DNA from 2 places in the Saccharopolyspora sp. NPDC045941 genome. Region 2 is predicted to be linked to the other one. Evidence: riboswitches for the same ligand, from Rfam matches in the RefSeq annotation. Region 2 holds a riboswitch; the other holds the start of a gene.

The links. Region 2 has a riboswitch for glycine ahead of gcvH (glycine cleavage system protein GcvH). Riboswitches for the same ligand answer to the same signal wherever they lie in the genome.
Region 1: another riboswitch for glycine. It lies ahead of gcvP (aminomethyl-transferring glycine dehydrogenase); the one in region 2 lies ahead of gcvH (glycine cleavage system protein GcvH).

The regions. Positions count from the first base shown of each region.
Region 1 covers NZ_JBWKKU010000006.1:91,931-96,137, reverse strand. Annotated here, with positions in the region: gene gcvP (aminomethyl-transferring glycine dehydrogenase) at 1-2,161, opposite strand, end outside; glycine riboswitch at 2,334-2,435, opposite strand; gene AC07FN_RS06750 (MerR family transcriptional regulator) at 2,524-3,093, opposite strand; gene AC07FN_RS06745 (bifunctional nuclease family protein) at 3,333-3,809, opposite strand; gene garA (glycogen accumulation regulator GarA) at 4,201-4,207, opposite strand, start outside.
Region 2 covers NZ_JBWKKU010000012.1:124,805-129,011, reverse strand. Annotated here, with positions in the region: gene AC07FN_RS12265 (PucR family transcriptional regulator) at 1-1,313, opposite strand, end outside; glycine riboswitch at 1,426-1,530, shown strand; glycine riboswitch at 1,531-1,630, shown strand; gene gcvH (glycine cleavage system protein GcvH) at 1,677-2,048, shown strand; gene AC07FN_RS12255 (L-serine ammonia-lyase) at 2,078-3,433, shown strand; gene AC07FN_RS12250 (NAD-dependent epimerase/dehydratase family protein) at 3,843-4,207, opposite strand, start outside.

The DNA of each region.
Region 1 (4,207 bases), on a different contig from region 2:
CGCCGTGCGGGATGCAGAACGTCTTGTGCAGGTTCAGGTGCGAGACGTCGGAGCCGAACTTGCCCATCCGCGCGAGGCCGATCAGGGCGTTGAGGTTCGCGCCGTCGACGTAGACCTGGCCGCCCGCGTCGTGCACCAGCCCGCACACCTCGCGCACGGTGTCCTCGTACACGCCGTGCGTGGACGGGTAGGTGATCATGATCGCGGCGAGGTCGTCGGCGTGCTCGGTGACCAGCTCGCGCAGGTGGTCGAGCTCGATGTTGCCGGCGTCGTCGCAGCGGACCACGATCACCCGCATCCCGGCCATCACGGCGCTGGCGGCGTTGGTGCCGTGCGCGCTCGCCGGGATCAGGCACAGGTCCCGGTCCTCGTCACCACGGCTGCGGTGGTAGGCGCGGATCGCCAGCAGGCCGGCGAACTCGCCCTGGCTGCCGGCGTTGGGCTGCAGGCTCACCGCGTCGTAGCCGGTGACCTCGGCCAGCCAGGTCTCCAGGTCCTTGACGATCGACAGCAGCCCCTCGGCGTCCTGCGCGGGCGCGAACGGGTGCAGCGAACCGAACTCGGGCCAGGTGATCGGCTCCATCTCGGCCGTCGCGTTGAGCTTCATCGTGCACGAGCCCAGCGGGATCATGCTGCGGTCCAGCGCGATGTCCTTGTCCGACAGCCGCCGCAGGTAGCGCAGCAGCGAGGTCTCGGAGCGGTGGGTGTGGAACACCGGGTGGGTCAGGTACTCCGAGGTGCGCTCCAGCGCCGCGGGCAGCGCGTCCGGCGTCTCGATGTCGAGCTCGTCGACGTCACCGCCGGTGACGCCGAAGGCCTGCCACACCGTCGCCAGGTGCGCCCGCGTGGTGGTCTCGTCGCAGCTGATGCCGACGTGGTCGGCGTCCACGCGGCGGAGGTTGATGCCGCCCCGGCGGGCCCTGGCGACGACGTCGTCGGCCTTGCCCGGCACCTTCACGAAGATCGTGTCGAAGAACTCCTGGTGCAGCACCTCGACGCCGCCGCGGCGCAGCTGCTCGGCGAGCACCGCCGCCATCCGGTGCGCGCGGGTCGCGATCGACCGCAGCCCGGCCGGGCCGTGGTAGACCGCGTACATCGAGGCCACGACGGCCAGCAGCACCTGCGCGGTGCAGATGTTGCTGGTGGCCTTCTCGCGGCGGATGTGCTGTTCGCGGGTCTGCAGCGCCAGCCGGTAGGCCTGGTTGCCGTCGGCGTCGACGCTCACGCCGACCAACCGCCCCGGCAGCTGCCGTTCGAAGCCCTTGGCCACGGCCATGAACCCGGCGTGCGGGCCGCCGAAGCCCATCGGCACGCCGAACCGCTGGGTGCTGCCGACCACCACGTCCGCGCCGATCTCGCCGGGCGAGCGCAGCAGCGTCAGCGCCAGCAGATCGGCCGCGACGACGACCTTCGCGCCGCGCCGGTGGACCTCCGCGATGATCTCCTCGTGGTCCCGCACCGCGCCGGAAGCGCCCGGGTAGGACAGCAGCACGCCGAAGAACTCGCCGTCCGGCAACGCCTGCGCGCCCGCGGCGAGGTCGGCGACGACGACCTCGATGCCCAGCGGCTCCGCGCGGGTCCCGATCACCGCGATGGTCTGCGGCAGCGTGTCGGCGTCCACCACGAACCGCGGCGACTTCGACCGGCCCGCGCGGCGCACCAGCGTCATGCCCTCGGCCGCGGCGGTGGACTCGTCGAGCATCGACGCGTTGGCCACCGGCACCCCGGCCAGGTCAGCCACCATCGTCTGGAAGTTCAGCAGCGCTTCGAGCCGGCCCTGCGAGATCTCCGGCTGGTACGGCGTGTAGGCCGTGTACCAAGCGGGGCTCTCCAGCACGTTGCGCAGGATCACCGGCGGCGTGACCGTGCCGTAGTAGCCGAGCCCGATCATCTCGGTGTGCGGGCGACAGCGGCGCGCCAGCTCGCGCAGCTCGGCCAGCGCCTCGGACTCGGTGGCCGGCTCCGGCAGCGCCAGCTGCAGGTCGCCTTCCCGGATCGTGTCCGGCACGGCGTTCTGCCCCAGCTCCTCCAGCGAGCCGACGCCGATCACGTCGAGCATGCGCGCGAGTTCGGCCGGCATCGGGCCGACGTGCCGGTCGGCGAACGGCGTGCCGTGCTCCAGGGCGGCCAGGGGAATGCGGTCGTGGGTCACGTCGGTCATCGCCAAACCTCAATCGTCGCGGCGGCAAAGGGCGGCAGGCAGCCGGAACTGCCCTGCTCTCCCCCTCTGTCACTGTCCGCGAAGCGAACGCCTGAGAGCTTCACCCGGGAACCGGGCTTGCACCGTCGGCGGGGTGCACCACGGCCGTGGTGCACCCTCTTTCCAGAGGTATCTCGCCCGTGCGGTCCAGGTGGCCTGAGAGGTTGGCGGGGAGGGTTGCTCCTTCGGCGCCGACCGCGGCCTAGGCCGGGCCGGACTCTCCCGCACGGGGTCGGCGATGTGCCGCAGCTTACCCGATCAGGGGGTCCGAGCGGACCAGCGATGTCACCGGCCGCACACCACCCGGTCGGGGGCCGGTCGGCTCAGCCGGTCTCGGCCTGCCGGTCGCGCCGCCGACGGGACAGCTCGTCGTCCATCGGGACCAGCTCCGCGCCGTCGGCCCGTTCCGCCGGGAAGTCGTGGATCGTGCCGCTGATCTCGCGCATCGCACCGCTGACGGCGATGCCGAACACTCCTTGGCCACCCTGCAACAGGTCGACCACCTCCTCGGCAGAGGTGCACTCGTAGACCGTCGTCCCGTCGCTGAACAGCGTCAGCCTGGCCAGGTCCTGCACGCCCCGGTTGCGCAGGTGTTCCACCGCGACCCGGATGTTGTGCAGCGACACCCCGGTGTCCAGCAGTCGCTTGACCACCTTGAGCACCAGGATGTCCTTGAACGAGTACAGCCGCTGCGAGCCGGAGCCGGCTGCGCCGCGGATGGACGGGCCGACCAGCTTGGTGCGCGCCCAGTAGTCCAACTGGCGGTAGGTGATGCCGGCGATCTGGCAGGCGGCCGGACCCCGGTAGCCGACCAGTTCGTCCGGCAGCGAGGCGTCGGGGAACAGCTCGCCCTGCTCCACGGCAGCATCCCGGTTGGACGCTTCCTCGACCACGCCTGCCTCCCCTCGTCCGGCACGAAGCCGACGACGACGATCACCAGCTCCCGGACCATCGCGGTCCGAGGCCGCGAACACCGCCCAGCGGCCGAATCACACCGGGGCAATTCGCGTAAGTTCGACGGTATGCCTGCCCCGCGAGGAGGTCAACGCGACGCGCGGGGCACCCGGACGACCCGGCCCCCGCCTGCTCGCGCAGACAGGGGCCGGGCTGTGTCGTCGGTCGATCGGCGGGCTCAGGTGTCGGCGCCGCGGAAGTCCTCCGGGGAGACGGAGTCCAGGAACTCGCGGAACTTCTCCACCTCGTCCTCCTGCTCGTCCGGGATGATCAGCCCCGCCTCGTCCAGCACCGATTCGTCGGCGTGGATGGGCACCCCGATGCGCAGCGCCAGCGCCACCGAGTCGCTCGGCCGCGCGGAGACCCGCACATCCCCGTCGAACACCAGCTCGGCGAAGAAGGTGCCGTCCTGCAGGTCGGTGATCCGCACCTGTTCCAGGTCGCGCCCGAGGGCGCCGATGACGTCCTTCAACAGGTCGTGGGTAAGGGGTCTCTGCGGCCGCACACCCTGCTGCTCCAGCGCGATGGCGGTCGCCTCGACCGAGCCGATCCAGATCGGCAGGTAACGCTCGCCGTGCGCCTCGCGCAACAGCAGAATCGGCTGGTTTGCTGGTAGTTCAACTCGCACGCCGACGACGCGCATCTCGCTGCTCATCGTCACATCGCCTCCTCCAGCGCGCCGAAGCGTGACATCCCCGTCGAGGATCGCGCACCGACGCCTCCGACGCTACCCGCGTTGCGGCGGACACGCCCATCCCTTTAGCGGTCTGGTCGACCACCGAATCCGCGGCCTTCCTGCCGGTGCATCTGGTCCGAACCGCTGGCTGAGCTCTTCATCGAGCATTACCAGCACGATACACCGCCGACCCGTCCGCCGGACCGGTCGAAAGGCGGCCGCTACAACGTGGAAACCGGTTGCGACGGCGGGAAATTCCCCGCGCGGGAAGTCAGTCGATCTCGGCTGCGCACTACCTTCACGCGCCAGCGGGGCGACGCCGCTTCGGCGCCGCCCCGCTGGCGGATGGACTAGTCGGTCCAAGGGCCCCTCAGCGG
Region 2 (4,207 bases):
GGGCCCAGGGAGCCGACGCCCGCGTCGGTCGACGCACCGGCCATCCGGCTGAGCACCACCAGGTGCCAGTTGTCCTCGTACACCGCCACCCGGTCGCGCAGCTGGCCGGTGCGCAGCAGGCCGACCAGCTCCTCGGCCTGCGCGCGCGACTGGGGGAGGTCGGCGACCGCCACCGCATTGCCCACCGCGATCAGCGGGCGCGGCGAAGCGTCGTGGGACACGAGCGCTTCCCGCAGGTCCGGCCAGCCGCCCGCGCCCGCCCGGTCCGGCACCAGGGCGTAGAGCATGGTGCCGATCTCGGTGACCAGCGGGCGCCGCCCGATCCCGCGCGTGATCCACTCCCACATCGCCAGCCGGTGCCCCTCCGCTGGCCCGGCGGACGATGGCATTTCGATCGCGACGACCCGATGCGCCTCGTTGGGCACCGCCAGCTCGTTCACGGCCACCCGCCAGCCCTCGCCCCCTTCCAGCAGCAGCCGCACCTGCTCGGCGGACCGGCGGCGCTCCGCGTCCGCCACTGCCCGCCACCGCAGCAGTTGCAGCGCGACCAGTGGGGCGGTGTCGGCGAACGCGGTGGACCGCTCCTCGGAGACCTCCCCGGGCACCACGGCCCACATCGAGCCGAGCAGCTCGCCGCCCATCCGGATCGGCACCACCAGGCGGGGCAGGGTGCCGTCCTGCTGGGCGGGCACGAAGATCGCCGAACTGCCCTTGCTGAGCTGGCGGAACGTGCCGCGGGCCCGGAACTTGGCGAGCACCTCGTCGGGCTGCTTCCGGCCCATGATGGTCGACACCCGCGCCGGGTCGGTCAGGTCCTGCCGGGCGGAGTAGGCCAGGACCTGGGAGTGCGCGTCCTCGATCGTGACCGGCGCGTCCACCACGTCGGCGACCGCGTCGGCGAGGCGGAACAGGTCGCCGACCCCGGTGCCGCGCGCGTCGGCCTCCTCGATGCCGGTCCCGCCCAGCGCCGCCCGGATCAGCCACACCAACTGCGCCCAGCCGGTACCCGGCCGGACCTCCACCAGGGCCACCCCGGCTTCCTCGGCCGCCGCGGCCACCGCGTCGTCCGCCGAGATCGGCGGCTTGAGCAGCACTGCTGCCGCGCCCTGCGCGCCGCAGGCCCTCGCCAGCCGCTTCGCCTGCTCGCGATCCGCGACTGCCACGCCCAGCACGAGGTCGCCGCCCGCCGCGGTCGGCGGCTCATCGGGTTCGGCGATGACGACGTCGCCCACGCAGACCGTCGGCTCCGGGCTGACCACTGTGCGCAGCAGCGTGGGGCCGACCCGTTCGACCAGCGCCCGGATGTCCAGCATCACCGGCCTCCTGAGTGCTTCGGGCCGCCGCCAGTCAGGTGGGGGAGGGCATTGACACCAGGGCTGGCCCGTTTATCGTTGCTGAGCACATCGACAATTGCATACCGGCCGTCGACCCCGTGCGGGAGAGACCTTGAGGGCTCATACCGAGCCGTCAGGGCGCCGAAGGAGCAAGACTCCCCACAAACTCTCAGGCACCCATGACCGTTCGGGCGAGGCAACTCTGGAAAGCGCGCGTCATCCCTGACGCTCCACCCACGGTGCAAGCCGCGAGAAACCGCGGCGAAGCTCTCAGGTTCCGAAACAGAGGGGGAGGCCCAGCCCCGGGCATCTCTGCCCCCGAAAGCCTTGGAGCCTCCCGACATGTCCCTGCCTGCGAACCTGCGCTACACCGAAGAGCACGAGTGGATCGAGGACCGCGACGAGCTGGTCCGGATCGGCATCACCCAGCACGCCGCGGACGCGCTCGGCGACATCGTCTTCGTGCAGCTGCCCGAGGTGGGGGAGCAGATCGAGGCGGGCCAGGCCTGCGGCGAGCTGGAGTCCACGAAGTCCGTCAGCGACCTGTTCGCGCCGGTCACCGGCGAGGTCGTGGCGATCAACGAGTCCGTCGTGGACGATCCGGCGTTGGTCAACTCCGAGCCCTACGGCGAGGGCTGGCTGCTGGAGGTGCGCACCTCCGACACCGGTGCCCTGCTCACCGCCGAGCAGTACGCCGCGGTGATCGCGGAGTAGCGGGGAATAGGCGAGGGAGGAGACGGTCAATGGCGATCAGCGTCTTCGACCTGTTCTCGGTCGGTATCGGGCCGTCCAGTTCGCACACGGTGGGTCCGATGCGCGCGGCCCGCCTTTTCGTGCAGCGGTTGCACGGCGAGGGCCGGTTGCCGCAGGTCAAGCGGATCAAGGCGGAACTGTTCGGGTCGCTCGGCGCGACAGGGCACGGGCACGGCAGCCCGAAGGCGGTGCTGCTCGGTCTCGAGGGGCACAGCCCGGAGACCGTCGACCCGGCGGCGGTGGAGGGCCGGGTCGCCGAGATCCGGGAGACCGGGCGGCTGCGGCTCGACGGCGTGCAGGAGATCCGGTTCACCGTGGACCGCGACCTGGTGATGCACCGGCGCAAGTCGCTGCCGCTGCACCCCAACGGCATGCGGTTCACCGCGACCGGCACCGACGGGGTCGAGCTGGAGAGCGCGGTCTACTACTCGGTCGGCGGCGGTTTCGTCGTCGACGAGGACGCCACCGGCACCGATCGGATCAAGCCCGACGCGACCCCGGTGCGGTACCCGTTCCGGACCGGCGCGGAACTGCTCGCCCGCACCGAGGAGTCCGGGCTGCCGATCAGCGGCGTCATGCTGGCCAACGAGCTGTCCTGGCGCGGCGAGGACGCCGTGCACAAGGAGCTGCTGGGTATCTGGCAGGTCATGCGCGAATGCGTGGACAACGGATGCCGGAACTCCGGCGAACTGCCCGGCGGGCTCAAGGTCCGGCGACGGGCGGCGGAGCTGGCCGCTTCGCTGACCGAGCACGACGATGCGCTGGAGTGGGTGACGCTCTTCGCGCTCGCGGTGAACGAGGAGAACGCGGCCGGCGGGCGCGTGGTGACCGCGCCGACCAACGGCGCGGCCGGGATCGTCCCCGCGGTGCTGCACTACTACATGCGGTTCGTGCCGGGCGCCGACGACGCCGGCGTGGTGCGCTTCCTGCTCGCGGCCGGTGCGGTCGGCGTGCTGTTCAAGGAGAACGCGTCGATCTCCGGTGCCGAGGTCGGCTGCCAGGGCGAGGTCGGGTCCGCGTGCTCGATGGCGGCCGCCGGGCTCGCCGAGGTGCTCGGCGGGACCCCGAGCCAGGTGGAGAACGCCGCGGAGATCGCGATGGAGCACAACCTCGGGCTCACCTGCGACCCGATCGGCGGTCTCGTGCAGATCCCGTGCATCGAGCGCAACGCGGTCGCGTCGGTGAAGGCGATCACGGCGGCGCGGATGGCGCTGCGCGGCGACGGCACCCATTTCGTCTCGCTGGACAAGGTCATCAAGACCATGCGCGAGACCGGCCGGGACATGAAGGTCAAGTACAAGGAGACGGCTCGCGGCGGCCTCGCCGTCAACGTCATCGAGTGCTGACCCGCCGCACGCCCGGTGAGTGCATGGGAACTTTCCTGTCACCACCGGGCTGTGCGGTGAGCGCTGGGGAACCTTCCTGTCACCGCCCGCACCGGGGCCTGGTGGCATGCGGATGGGAACTTCTCTGCCACCGGGTCCGTAGCGCGAGCATGGGAACTTTCCTGTCAGCGCCGCTCAGCACCGCGGTGAGTGCATGGGAACTTTCCTGTCACCGCCAGGCCGTGTGGTGACTGCATGGGAACCTTCCTGTCACCACTGAGCCGTGCGGTGCGAGCTCGGGAACCTTCCTGTCACCAGGCCGGTTCCTGCGGTGACTGCATGGGAACTTTCCTGTCACCGAGGAGCCACCGGGCTCCTGTGGTGGAGCCTTCCCGCCGTCGGCTCCGGTGCGAGGATGGGAACTTTCCTGTCACCGCTCCCCGCCGCGCACCGGCCAGATGCCGTGCGCCGGGGACCAGTCGAGGAGGCGTCGCGCCGCTTCGCTGCTGACGCGGTGCGACGGCTCGGCCGCTTCGTCCGGCGCCTGCCCGGGGGCCGGGCTGCCGTCCGTGCGGGCCAGCTCGCGGTAGTAGTCCGCGACCCGGACGGGCTCGTCGGCGATGTTCAGCGTCTCGCCCGCGCAGCCGCGCTCCAGCGCGCCGACCACCGCCTCCGCGTAGTCCCGCGCGTGCACCATCGCCGCCCACGACCGCCCGTCGCCCGGGATGGGCAGCCGCCCGGCGCGCAGCCGGGCCCGCTGCTGGTCCTGCACCGTCGCGGGGCCCACGAAGCGTC